DNA from 2 places in the Exiguobacterium sp. s102 genome. Region 2 is predicted to be linked to the other one. Evidence: a T-box and tRNA genes for the amino acid it is inferred to sense, from the RefSeq annotation. Region 2 holds a T-box; the other holds one or more tRNA genes.

Region 1 (7,248 bases), 580 kb from region 2:
GAGAATCAAACAGTTCACTCGGAACATTTTCTTCGACGATATAGCCGCCGTCCATAAAGAGTACGCGATCTCCGACCTCACGGGCGAAGCCCATTTCATGTGTCACGACAATCATTGTCATCCCTTCGATCGCCAATTGTTTCATGACTTCAAGGACATCCCCGACCATCTCCGGATCAAGTGCCGATGTCGGTTCGTCGAACAACATGATTTTCGGATTCATCGCGAGTGCACGGGCAATCGCGACCCGTTGTTTTTGTCCGCCTGAAAGTTCTCCAGGATAGTTGTCCGCTTTTTCGCGGAGCCCTACCTTATCAAGTAGTGCAAGCGCACGTTCCTTTGCTTGTCCCTTTTCCGTTTTACGGACTTTAATCGGTGCGAGCATAACATTATCTAAAACCGTCTTATGCGGAAAGAGATTAAAGTGTTGAAAGACCATCCCGACTTCCTCTCGAACTTTATTGATGTCGACTTTCGGGTCCGTAATATTGTGCTTATCGATGATGACTGTCCCACCTGTAATGTCTTCCAGACGATTCAGACAACGAAGAAATGTACTTTTCCCAGAACCAGATGGACCAATGACGCAAACTACTTCTTTCTCTTCTACTTCAACGGAGATATCCTTTAGGACTTCATTTTTTCCGAATGACTTTTTTAAGTTATCTACTTGAATGATACTCATCGTAGCGTAAACCTCCGTTCCAAGAATTTCGCTAACATCGACAGCAGATAGATGATGACGAAATACATTAAGCCGACGACGGACCAGACGATGAACGGTTCAAACGTCGTCGCTTGTTGGACTTGTCCTTGTTGCGTCAAATCGGCGATGCCGATAATCGAGAGCAACGAAGTATCCTTTAAACTAATGATCGATTGGTTCGTAATGGTCGGCAACATTCTCCGAAAAGCTTGCGGTAAAATGATTTGGACCATCGTTTGACGGCCCGTCATCCCGAGCGATCGTGCGGCTTCGGTTTGACCTTTGTCAATCGACTGGATGCCGGCCCGGATGATTTCTGCAAAATAGGCCCCTGCATTGATCGCGACCGTCAAAATCCCCGCGTACATCCGGTCCATCGATAACCATTCGAGTGAGTTCAAACCAAAATAAATGAAGAACAGTTGAACGATGAACGGTGTCCCACGGATCACATCGATATAAACGATCGCGATCCCATTTAAAAGTTTTAATGGAGACAAGCGCATCAAGGCAACGATGAGACCAATCAAGAATCCTGCGATGACGGCGATGATAAAGATATATAAGGTAACTTGTAACCCATCTAAGAAAAACGGAAATGCAGCTTTTGCTACTTCCATCAGCAGCTCAACTCCCTCATCATTCACTCAATCGGGTGATTATTTTAAATAACGATCAACGATTTTGTCGTACTCGCCACTGTCTTTTAAATTCGCTAAACCTGTATTGATTTTTTTCATCAAGTCTTCGTTTTCCCCTTTAAGGACGGCAATCCCGTAATTATCACCATTTAAACGATCTCCCACGAGTTTCAGACCAAGATTTTGTTGTTTGTTGGCATACGAGATGACTGGATAGTCTTCAATCAAGGCTGCTGCATTCCCATTTTTGACTTCCTGGAACATCGCTGGACTATCATTGAATTGTGTAACTTTAATGCCTAGCTTATCCGCGTTATCCGTTGCATACTTTGCCCCCGTCGTCCCTTTTTTAACTGCCACGCGTTCCCCTTTTAAATCATCAACCGACTTGATGTCATCATTGTTGTCTTTGACGACAAGAATCAGTCCGGCTTCAAAGTACGGGTCAGAGAAGGTAACGACTTTTTCACGTTCCGGTGTGATACTCATCCCGGCAATCGCGATGTCGAGTTGATCCGCCTGCAGAGCAGGAATGATTCCGCTAAAGTCCATCGCTTCAAATTCAATCTTGAAGTTTTGGTCGTCTGCAATCGCTTGAATCAAATCGATATCGATTCCTTTGTACGTATCCCCGTCCTTGTACTCGAATGGTGGATAGGTGACGTCGATCCCGACTTTGTACGTTTTGTCCTCTGACGATGAATCATCATTTGAACCGATGCTACACGCACTTAATACGAACAGACATCCCATCAATAAAAATAAGATAGAAAAACGTTTATTCATCCTTTTTACCCCCTTCTTTTGAAGGCACGGCCCTCTATTAGGATATTTTCCTTAATAATGGTCCCTTTGAAACATGTTTTGGTAAAAAAACTGAATTATCTGAAAGAAAACTAAAAAAGTCGCGATTTTCGATCTAATCGCTTTCTAGTGGAAAGCAAACAGGAGCGACCCTGCAGCTTCGCTGTAGCGGCGCGATGTTTGCCACAGGAAGACGCTTAGGAAGGAAAGAGAGAACAAAAAAAAGATGGAAAATCACATGCAAGTGACCTTCCATCTAGTTTGTCTACAGTCTGTGACCTACTAACAGGTCTTCAACTTATGGAAATGCCGCCGAGAGGACTTGAACCTCCACAGTGTTGCCACCACTAGATTCTGAGTCTAGCGCGTCTACCGATTCCGCCACGACGACATGACTTATATGATTGTAGAATACGAAATGGACTGATTTTTGTCAATCCATTCCTTCCACTTCATACACTTTCATTTGTCATGCTGACAATACGCGCCGAACAAACGCCTCGACGACTTCATCGTATCGATCGGGTGCTTCAAAATAAGCCATTGCATGTGCCGCATTCGGAATGACGACGAGTTCCTTCTTCGTTTGGCAAGCATCATACAGTTCATAGACCATCGATGTCGGAACGAACGTATCTGCATCCCCATGAATGAATAAGATCGGTACCGCCGCCTTTTTGACTTGTTTTAATGCGGAAGCTTCACTGAAGAAGTAACCAGCCTTTAATTTCGTCAATAAACTCGTCATCGCAAGGAACGGAAAGTGCGGCAAACGATACATCCGTTTCATCTGATAGGCGAGGACTGCGTTGACTGATGTATAAGCACAGTCGGAGATAATGCCTTTGACTTGAGCAGGTAATGTTTCTCCACTCGTCATCAAAACCGTCGCGCCCCCCATCGATACACCATGTAAAAAGATGGAAGAATCCGTACCAACACATCCGATTAAATAGTCGATCCAGCGCAGACAGTCTTGCCGGTCATGCCACCCGAAACCGATGTAATTTCCGTCACTTTTTCCGTGACCACGATTGTCCGGCATCAACACATGAAAACCCGCTTGATGATACAGATAGGCGAATCCTGCTAAGTCTGTTCCGACACCACCGTAACCATGTACGAGAATGACGACTCGATCGGACGGAACGAGTGGCGGTAAGTAATGTGCGCGAAGCGTCAATCCATCATGTGCTTGCGTCGCGACGAGTTCTAACGGTTGTTCCTTAATCCATGTCTGACCCGGTTGCATCAATCGGACCATCTCGTCACTTAAATCACGGTTGTTCGTCAAGAAAGGTTTCGGATTCGTTGCGATTGCCATTTCGTAAAAGTAATAGCTTGCTGCAAGCATCCCTGAACCAATCACGCCTAAACCAATTTTTGTACCTGTTCGCATCCGGTCCCCACTCCTCGTTGTTATAGTTCGATTTCTAGTTGAGCTGACGACTCTGGATGATCATCTTGTAATATGTGCTGGCGCAACCGTTGTTCATGCTGGGCCTTCCGGTAAGCGAATTCGCGAATGAGCTCTTGCCCCGCAAATCCTTCTTCAACGATTTGCGATAATAATTCGGTCTCCATCTCGACCATCTCGTCTGGATTGCGCATGACGAGGACTTGTCCGACTTGCGCAATCATTACTTCATCCGTCAGTCCGAGTGCATCATAAAAAGGTTCTGGTAACGTCATCCGGCGTGTTTCCGGATTGATGTAGATTCGCTTATATGCACCAAGCGATTGAAAATGTCGTGTCGCCATATGAAATCTCCTTAGTTGAATGTCATATCAAGCCGTGAATCTTTTCCTTGAAGCGTCACTGTTGCCGTCGCACCATTGACGAGTGTCAATTGGGGCGGCTGATGACCGATGTCGAAATCATAAAAAATCGGCAGTCCTGTCTCTGTTGCAATCATTTGGTAGACATCCAGTAATGCATAGTCTTCGATTGCCTGCCCTGCGCTTGTTCGACCAAACAAAATACCAGTTGCGTTATCAAACCAGCCGGTAAGATGCATCTGCATCAAGGAACGGTGAAGATCAGTCGCGCTGGCTTCACAGGCTTCGAAGTACCAAAGAATCGGTTCACCCTCGAGTTGTTGTTCTTGAAATGCACGGACATCGCCATAAGGCGTACCGATTAAATGACGGACGGTTTCGAGGCATCCTCCGAGAAGTCGACCCGTCACCTGAGTGATGGATGGATTCAGGGTTTTCCATTCCGTCGGTTGATCGAAATGGAACATAAAGCGCTCAGGGCGGACGTCGTGATTCCAGGCTGTTTGAAACCTTGTCGACATCCATTGGGTCACGGAACCATCACGCGGTGTTGCAAGCACGCGACGCCAAGCAGCTGTCGTCTCGTCCCATTCTTCACTTCTCAACTCAAGCACGTTCGGACCATGTGCTGTCGCAATCCCCGTTTTTACGGTAATTGCGAACAAGACCGTACTCGTATCTGAATATCCGAGTAACCATTTCACCGGCAGTTCATAAAAGTCTAGATACGGTAATACATCCAAGGCGCGTTCGCCACCAAACGGCGGCAGGATCGCATCGATATCTGGGTTTTGGAACATCTGCATCAATTCAGATGCCCGAACCGCTGCTGTTGTACTCTGTGCTTTCTTTTGTGTCCAAACCGTATCACCAATCATCGTCTCCATCTGCCGGTCCTCTAAACGTAACTTGGATTCTTCGAGTAAAGGATGGAGCGCATCAGGTAAGCCGGAAGATAATGCTGTTATACCAATTGTTTGCCCTGTCCAGCCGAAAAATGGATACCTCATCTTCTTCCTCCTTCAGTTAACGATTAATTTTCTAAATCGATGATTTCTGATTTTACAAATTCACCAATCTGCTCCACACGTCGACGGAATCGTTCGATTGGGACGATTCGTGCCTCGCGGTGCATCTCTTTTCCGTCTAAAAACAAAAGTAAGACAGGGGCGGTGAAAATGGATAACGCTCCTGCAATTTCGGGAACGTCCGATACATCGACACGCGCCGATCGAATTTCCGGGTGTTCCAACATGATGGGTTCGATTTGTGGGAACAAGGATTCACAGACGGAACAATTCGGGCTTGAGACGTATAAAAAACTAGCACCCTGAACCGAATACCAGGACTGCACGGCATCAATGGACGTCAATCGTGTAAACTCAACCATCAACAAGACCTCCTTTTAAAAAATGTTGCTTTTATTATACCGCTCTTCGCATAGAGAAACCAAATTTCGTGCTAGCGTTCCCCTCACACAGCAAATGAAAAAACACCTAAAACTGCCTCGGTGACATCTCTCACTCGAAGCAGTTTCAGATGTTTTAAAGGGGGTCATCTAGTGTCAGTCTGAAGTGTAGCGTACTCTTCATCCGTAAAGGCACGGGATCGGGTCAGAAAACGTTTCCCTTCGACCCCTTCAAGCGAAAATATGCCACCGCGCCCATCGACAACATCGATGAGGAGTTGCGTGTGTTTCCAATACGTATACTGATCTTCATGAATATAAAATGGACAGCCGCCAATTATCCCAATCAATAAATCGTGATCTGCGAGAAATAAATCCCCTTCCGCAAAGCACATCGGTGAACTGCCATCACAACACCCCCCGGATTGATGAAAGATGAGGGGTCCATGCTTTGCTCGTAACTTGTCAATCAACTCGAGCGTCGCCGCTGTAGCAAGGACACGTTCGACCATACGGACACTTCCTTTCTTCGCTTAGAAGAAACCGAGTTTGTTCGGGCTATAGCTGACGAGAAGGTTTTTCGTCCGCTGGTAATGATTGAGCATCATTTTATGATTTTCTCGACCAATCCCGGACATCTTGTAACCGCCGAATGCCGCATGGGCAGGGTACTGATGGTAACAATTCGTCCAGACACGTCCTGCTTCAATCGCCCGTCCGAAGCGATAGGCACGGTTCATGTCGCGCGTCCATACACCGGCACCGAGACCATATAACGTATCGTTCGCAATCTCAAGCGCTTCGTCATCCGTTTTGAACGTCGTGACGGACAGAACCGGTCCAAAAATTTCTTCTTGGAAAATCCGCATCTTGTTGTGCCCTTTAAAGATCGTCGGCTGGATGTAGAAACCGTCCGCAAGATCGCCGTCCATCTGATTGCGTTCTCCACCAATCAGGCATTCTGCGCCTTCTGATTTACCGATTTCTAGATAAGATAGAATTTTTTCCATTTGTTCATTCGATGCTTGTGCACCCATCATGACGTCGCCGTCAAGTGGATTTCCGAGTTTGATTGCTTTGACGCGTTCAAGTACCCGCTCCATGAACGGTTCATAAATCGACTCCTGAATCAACGCCCGCGATGGACAGGTACAGACTTCCCCTTGATTCAAGGCAAACATTAGTAACCCTTCGATTGCTTTATCGAAAAAGGCGTCATCGGCGTCCATAATATCTTCAAAGAAGATGTTCGGAGATTTTCCACCTAATTCAAGTGTAACGGGAATAATGTTTTGTGACGCATACTGCATGATTAAGCGACCTGTCGTCGTTTCACCCGTGAAGGCGATTTTCGCAATCCGTTTGCTCGACGCAAGTGGTTTCCCTGCCTCTAAACCAAACCCGTTGACGATATTTAAGACGCCTGCCGGGAGCAAGTCTTCAATCATTTCAGTCAAGAGTAAAATACTTGCCGGTGTCTGTTCTGCCGGTTTTAAGACGACACAGTTTCCGGCAGCTAATGCCGGTGCTAGTTTCCAGACGGCCATCAGAATCGGGAAGTTCCACGGAATGATTTGACCGACGACGCCGAGCGGCTCATGAAAATGATAGGCGACGGTATCGTTATCAAGTTCCCCGACAGATCCTTCTTGCGCCCGGATGACACCGGCGAAATAACGGAAATGATCAATCGCCAGTGGTAAATCTGCGTTTAACGTCTCGCGGACGGCTTTCCCGTTTTCTAGCGTCTCGGCGTAGGCTAAAAGTTCTAAATTTTCTTCCATCCGATTGGCGATTTTATTTAAGATGTTCGACCGTTCCGCGACCGATGTTTTTCCCCACGCCTCTTTGGCTGCGTGTGCGGCATCGAGTGCTAATTCGATATCTTCTTTTGTCGAACGCGCGACTTG
Region 2 (7,248 bases):
CACGGAAAAAAAGATAAAGCCATTAAAACACACACGGGTGATTTGCTCTTTACGCATTTCGGGCTGAGTGGTCCGATCGCACTACGTTGCAGCCAATATACAATCAAGGAACGCAAACGCTCCGGCGAACGAATCGTTCATTTATCGGTCGACTTATTCCCAGAAGAATCAATCGGAGCATTGACGGAACGTTTTCAGGCTGCGCTTGCAGCCAATCCGAAAAAAACCGTCCGAAACGCCTTAAAGGGATTCGTACCGGAACGTTTGCTTGAATTACTCTTCACACAAATCGGTTTTGGTGACGAAGTTTGTACGCAAGTGAAGAAACAAGATTTCACGCAACTGCTGACAACATTAAAACGTTTCCCACTTCATGCGACCGGGACACTTGATTTTGATAAAGCCTTCGTCACGGGCGGAGGGGTCTCAATCAAAGAAATCCATCCAAAAACGATGATGTCGAAAAAAGCAGACGGTCTATTCTTTGCCGGAGAAATTTTAGACATTCATGGTTATACCGGCGGCTACAACATTACAGCTGCTTTTGTAACAGGACACTGTGCCGGAACGAATGCTGCTCTACTCAATCAAACGACGTAATTAAAAAAAGGTGTTCGTTCGTGATTTTTTTCACGAACGGACACCTTTTTAATTTTTTGATCAATCGATCGGGGTAAACGAACGGCTCGAAAATTTGTCTGTTTCGACCAAAGCAAACAGTTCATTGTCTTGAACAAAGATTCCTTCTGCTCCGTATACTTTCGGACTTGCAGATTCTCCCGTGATCGTCTTATCCTTCGCATCAATCGAATAAAGATACAAGGAATCGGAGTCCAACGTATAGATGCGCCCTTGTCGTTCTGCGAGTCCAATCGGACGGAAATTTTCTTCAAATGCTTTTTTTGCATCTGCTCGCATACCATCTGTAGCATCGATTCGATCTCGCGTAACAACCGTCAAATACGGAGGTTTCTGCTTTTTCTTGAGTTTCTTTTTCTCTTTTGCTGTCGCATCAGGACCAATTTTAATTTCATCTTGCTTCATTTTAAAATACGTCAATTCGATGCGCCCTAACGACCGGATGTTATTGATCGTGTAAAATTCTTTTTCTTCAGCATCGTACCCAAGCCCATGAAAATTATCTCGAATGGTCGTGCCTTTGATTTTTTCACGCGTTTCTTCCGACCATGCACCGTCTTTTCGCGTAATCGTCACAAGAATTTGATTTGATGTCAGTAATGCAACCGTTTCACCATCAACGAGTGCCATTCCATCAAGCCCTGCGAGTAACAGTTTGCCATCATTCTTCAATTGGAAGGAAGCATTGATTCGCTCGCCCGTCCCACTGACTTCAAAGAAATGATAATCTTCCGTCACAACAAGATAGGAACCAATCGAATCATCATATAACATCTGTTGAACATCCTTGATTAATGGTTCTTCCGGATTCGGAATCGAAGAAGGAAGGCTTGGCGGCACTTGTTTGACAGCCGCTTGGTGTTTTGATTGCGTCTCGATTTTTGTGAAGGTCTCTTGAATTTGCACTAACGTCTCTGGTTTTGAGAAGACGAGTAGAATACAAAGGATCAGACCGGAGACGACGGCAAAAATCGTTGTATAGACTATATAGGATCGTTTCATTTACACAGATCGCCTTTCTCTCTCGGTTTCTGATTCAGTGTAGCAGAAGGCGCACTAAAAAAAAAGCGGACGCGAGACTGAATTCAAAAACAATCCCCTTCCCCCATGACTACATGGGCAAGGGGATTCGTATTAGTTTGCTACGATATTGATGAGCTTTTTCGGTACGACGATGACTTTACGAACCGTCTTGTCGCCAATCCACTCTTTTGTTTTTTCATCTGCAAAAGCGAGTGCTTCGATTTCTTCTTTTGTTGCGTCGATACTGATTGTCAATTTTGAACGGACTTTTCCGTTGACTTGAATGACGAACTCTATCGTATCACTGACGAGTTTCGTTTCATCATATGTCGGCCATGCCGCATACGTTAATGTCTCTTCAAACCCTAGTTGCTCCCATAACTCTTCCCCGAGGTGAGGTGCGACTGGTGTCAACAACTGAATGAATCCACGAAGGAAGTGACGCGGTAACACTTGCTGTTTGTTCGCTTCGTTGACGAAGACCATCAACTGCGAAATCCCTGTGTTGAATTGAATGTTCGAGAAGTCTTCCGTCACTTTCTTGACGGTCTGGTGATAGACACGTTCAAAGTCGGCATCAACCGTCTCGACATCTTGAATGTCTGCAGTCCGTTCGAACAAACGCCAGACGCGGTCAAGGAAGCGACGTGCACCGTCGAGCCCATTTTCCGACCAAGATACGGACGCATCGAGTGGTCCCATGAACATTTCGTACAGACGAAGCGTATCTGCTCCGTGTGATTTGACGATTTCATCCGGATTGATGACGTTCCCGCGTGATTTCGACATTTTTTCGTTGTTTTCGCCAAGAATCATCCCTTGGTTATACAGCTTTTGGAATGGCTCTTTTGTCGGAACAACGCCGATGTCGTATAACACTTTGTGCCAGAAACGTGCGTACAGTAAGTGAAGGACCGCATGTTCTGCCCCACCGATATAAATATCGACCGGAAGCCAGTATTTTAATTTCTCCGGATCCGCGAGTGCCTCTTCATTATGCGGATCGATGAAACGAAGGTAGTACCAGCAGCTACCGCCCCATTGTGGCATCGTGTTCGTTTCGCGGCGTCCTTTCATCCCTGTCACAGGATCCGTATAGTCGAGCCACTCTTCTGCAAGAGCAAGCGGCGACTCTCCTGTTCCCGACGGTTTGATTTCAGGAATCATCGGAAGTTCAAGCGGCAACTCTTCTTTATCCAGCGTCTTCATCGTTCCATCTTCCATATGGACGACTGGAATCGGCTCGCCCCAATAGCGTTGACGGCTAAAGAGCCAGTCACGCAGACGATACGTAATTTTCTTCCGTCCGACTTGGTTCGTTTCGAGTTCCGCGATGATGGTTTCGATTGCGTCCGCCTTCGAGAGACCGTCGAGCATTTGTGAATTGACATGCTCCCCTTCTCCCGTATACGCTGCTTCGTCGACATTTCCGCCTTTTACGACTTCGATGATTGGAAGGTCAAACTGTTTCGCAAACTCATGATCGCGTTCGTCATGTGCCGGAACGGCCATGATGGCACCTGTTCCATACGTCGCAAGAACATAGTCGGCAATCCAGATCGGAAGACGTTCGCCAGAAATCGGGTTGACGGCGAACGCACCCGTGAAGACACCTGTCTTCTCTTTTGCAAGATCCGTCCGTTCAAGATCCGATTTCGTCTGAACAGACGCGATATAACGTTCGACTGCTGCCTGATGTTCTGCTGTCATGATGTCCGCGACGAATGGATGCTCCGGTGCTAAGACGAGGTACGTTGCGCCGAAGACTGTATCCGGACGTGTCGTGAAGACCGTGACTTGTTTTTTGTGGCCGTCAATCGTAAAGTCGATTTCCGCACCTTCCGATTTACCAATCCAGTTCCGCTGCATTTCTTTCACCGACTCCGGCCAATCGAGTTCATCTAAATCGTCGAGGAGACGGTCCGCGTATTCCGTAATCTTAAGGACCCACTGGCGCATCGGGACACGGACGACGGGATGATTTCCACGTTCAGACAATCCATCGATGACTTCTTCATTCGCAAGGACCGTTCCAAGTGCCGGGCACCAGTTGACTGCCACTTCATCGACGAACGCAAGTCCTTTTTCGTACAGTTGTGTAAAGATCCACTGTGTCCATTTGTAGTATTTCGGATCCGTCGTATTGATTTCACGGTCCCAATCATATGAAAAACCGAGGTCTTTCAACTGACGTTTGAACGTTTCAATATTTTGTGCCGTGAACTCACGCGGGTCATTCCCCGTATCGAGTGCATACTGTTCTGCCGGGAGTCCGAACGCATCCCATCCCATTGGGTGAAGGACGTTATACCCTTGCATCCGTTTCATGCGAGCGAGGATATCCGTTGCCGTGTATCCTTCCGGGTGTCCGACATGCAGTCCTGCTCCCGATGGATAAGGAAACATGTCGAGGGCATAAAAGCCTTCCTTACTTGGGTCTTCCGTCGTTACGAACGCGTTATCCTGTTCCCAGCGCGCTTGCCATTTTGGTTCAATCTCACGATGATTATACGACATCTATTCTTCCTCCTCTGATTAAAAAAACCGGTCCTCCGCCCCTAAGAATAGGGACGAAAGACCGGTTTGGCTTCCGCGGTACCACCCACGTTGTCTGTCAATGACAGACCGCTTGACTCACAGATAACGGTGTGAAGGACCGGATTCGCTACTCGTTGTTCACGAATCATGCTCCCTGACGAGTTCATGGACAGTTCCGACTGGTTTGCACCACCCACCAGTTCTCTAAACGGAATGTCTCCACTACTACTTCAGTTCGTTGCATCTGACTATCTATTAGTTAGTTTAATCTGAATCTTAATCAACCGTCAACGTTTCCGTAAAATTTCTCCAATCGCAGCATGTGTTGAAACCTGATGATCCGCGTGATGTAACATCTGCCCCGGCATCCGGTCGTCGAGTAACGCGATGACTTCCATCCCAGCTTTTTTCGCCCCCATCATGCCGTTCGCCGCGTCCTCAATGACGATACATGACTCTGGGGCGAGACCCATCCGTTTTGCTGTCAGCTCGAAGATAGCTGGGTCCGGTTTAGAGCGCGGGACTTCAAAACCGCTCGTGTAGGCGTCGACTGTCAACCCATAAAATGCGATGACGCGTTCAATTTTTTCAAGCGAACTCGATGATGCAATTGCAATCCCGTAACCTTCGCTTCGAGCGATACTCATCAACTCATGAACTCCTTCCTTTAATCCACAGTCTTCCGGCTTGGCGTGTTGTTGAAATAAGTCATGTTCCTGTGCAAGTAACACATCCGTTTGATGCGGTAAGCGATGTTGTTCAATTAATTCCTGCCACATCTCGTCGCCCGTCTTACCCATGAAGGTCGCATATTGAACTAAATCAAGTGGAATCCCGAGTTGATGAAACATTTTTTTATGTACCCCAAAGTAGCGAATTTCACTATCTAAAATGACGCCATCCATATCGAAGATTAAACCCCTCGTTTGCATCCCATTCACTCCTTTTTTTGATTTTAACAAAAAAAACGACAGTGATGGACTGTCGTTTTTATCATTTCGAAATCAGTGTTGGTTGCGAACGATATCCCGGAAAATAATGTTCCAACTCTCCGTCTCCATAGAGCTGGCACAGTTGTTCATATTGAGCAGGCAGTAGAACATTTTTTCCTAAATGATATTCAAATAAACGATAGCCCGTATAGCGACACTTACTCTCGAACAGGCTATCACGCTCTTTATACCCGCCACCTAAATGCTGTTCGACCAACCCGGCATCTTTCGCACATAAAATAGCCTCAAATTCTAACCGTTGATTTGGATAGACCTTATGTTCATCCCGCTTACAGCCAATCAAATGACCATGTGCAAATTCTCGGCCAAGTAAAACGAAGTAACCTCCGATGATTTCCTCGTTAAGTTCTGCAATCAAGAGGAGCGGCGTACAGAGGCTCGTCGACTCAAATAACTGTTCGAAGTAGTCTCGAGAAAAGTAGTAATGGCTCGAGGCATCCTTTCGGTCCATCGTCTGATAATACAACTGAATGAATGATTGTAAATCTTCGTGTGTCCCTCGTCGGACAACTAAGTCAGAAGCCAATGATTTCCGAACCATACTCCGCGTCTTTTTATGAAATGTCTGTGTAATTTCTTCTACGGATGGTCGTAAGTCGATACTCGTAGTATGTCGAATAAATTCTTTTTGCGTCCAGTGGTGCGCAAACCGCTGATTTTCAGTCAACGGATTGTATCGGATCAACTCTGTGACAATCTTTTTCTGCAACGCCCAGTCATAAAAGGAAGTTCGAGCCTCTGCCCACTCTTTTTCAGTCAAATCACCCACCACTTCAGGGCCGCCATATCCGTATGGAGTAATCAAATCCCAATACTCCGTATCAAAAATAGCTCGTTTTAAGAAAGGATAAAACAGTTTCCCGGCCTCTCCTTGAAAATAAATCAACCCGGGATGTTCCCCTTCTCGTGCATTTAACATAACGTATTCATAACTGTAAAAGATGTCTAGCGGCTGATTGCAAATAAGTGCTGTCCAAGTTGCTTGATCGTCGATGAAAACGCACTTTGCCATTCTGGTACACCTCCTGTTAAAAAAAAGACCATAAAAATAAAATTAAATTTCTTTAATTTGGTTAATTAATTAAATTTTACCTCTTTAAATTATTACCCTATTTGATTTTTTTTATTCCGTCCAGCAAAAAAAAGACCAACTATTTCATTTTCGAAACAGTTGGTCTAAGATATCTTAATTGATTTTAGGAATTGCTCGAACAAATACGATACCTGCAAGTAAAATTAATCCGATTAGCGTCAAGAAGACTGCGTTCATTCCAGATAAATCGTAAATCAATCCACCGACCGTCGGACTAATCATCCGTCCAGCGGAAGCCGCAATGTTGACGTACCCTTGGAATTCCCCTTCTTTACCGATCGGTGCAAGTCGTGCCGCCATCGCAGGGACAGCTGGCCAGATGAACATCTCTCCAACCGTTAAAATGACCATCGCAACAAGAAACATTTCAAAACCTTCAGCAAACGGTACGATGAGATAGGATAATAAGAAGATGCCCGTTCCCGTCAATAATTGACGTTTTAAATCATCTCCGAACCATCTTAAAATCGGCGTCAAGAGCGGTTGTGCGAAGACGATTAATGCTCCATTGATTGTCCATAAAATCGAGTACTCGGAAATCGTCACACCAAGTGATTTCGTGTGGACGGCAAACGTTCCTTGCCATTGTACGTAAACGAACCAAAGCAACGCATACCCGACTGAAACGTAGAGCATCGTCCGAACCGACTCCTTCGATAACGGCTCACGGACTTCTTCCGTCGTAAACTCTTTTTGTCGTTTAACCTGCGGCGCCTGAATCCAGTTCAAACCTATGAACAGAACAATCGCAAACACTACATAGAGCAATAAGTTCGCGATGAAGATAAATTGAATATCAATCGCAGCAATTTGACCACTGACTGCCGTACCGAGCGCAACTCCAACGTTTTGTGCTACATAGATTGCATTAAAGGCACGTCGTCCGCCTTTTGGCCAAATCAGACCGGTTAATGCGTAAATCGTCGGGAACACCATCCCCCC

The links. A T-box is a leader RNA that pairs with one kind of tRNA and senses whether it is charged. The one in region 2 lies ahead of leuS (leucine--tRNA ligase), so its partner is inferred to be a tRNA-Leu.
Region 1: it has a tRNA-Leu gene. The T-box ahead of leuS (leucine--tRNA ligase) is inferred to sense a tRNA for this amino acid. The anticodon was not compared.

What each region holds. Positions count from the first base shown of each region.
Region 1 covers NZ_JACSML010000001.1:954,794-962,041, reverse strand. The annotation lists gene KNQ02_RS04695 (amino acid ABC transporter ATP-binding protein) at 1-685, opposite strand, end outside; gene KNQ02_RS04690 (amino acid ABC transporter permease) at 682-1,326, opposite strand; gene KNQ02_RS04685 (transporter substrate-binding domain-containing protein) at 1,366-2,133, opposite strand; tRNA gene KNQ02_RS04680 (tRNA-Leu) at 2,459-2,542, opposite strand; gene KNQ02_RS04675 (alpha/beta hydrolase) at 2,621-3,550, opposite strand; gene KNQ02_RS04670 (hypothetical protein) at 3,571-3,912, opposite strand; gene KNQ02_RS04665 (S66 family peptidase) at 3,924-4,940, opposite strand; gene KNQ02_RS04660 (thioredoxin family protein) at 4,964-5,320, opposite strand; gene KNQ02_RS04655 (DUF779 domain-containing protein) at 5,485-5,850, opposite strand; gene adh (aldehyde dehydrogenase) at 5,872-7,248, opposite strand, start outside.
Region 2 covers NZ_JACSML010000001.1:371,833-379,080, reverse strand. The annotation lists gene KNQ02_RS01815 (BaiN/RdsA family NAD(P)/FAD-dependent oxidoreductase) at 1-600, shown strand, start outside; gene KNQ02_RS01810 (hypothetical protein) at 661-1,641, opposite strand; gene leuS (leucine--tRNA ligase) at 1,774-4,179, opposite strand; T-box leader at 4,226-4,448, opposite strand; gene KNQ02_RS01800 (HAD family hydrolase) at 4,488-5,132, opposite strand; gene KNQ02_RS01795 (peptidoglycan bridge formation glycyltransferase FemA/FemB family protein) at 5,194-6,225, opposite strand; gene KNQ02_RS01790 (MDR family MFS transporter) at 6,400-7,248, opposite strand, start outside.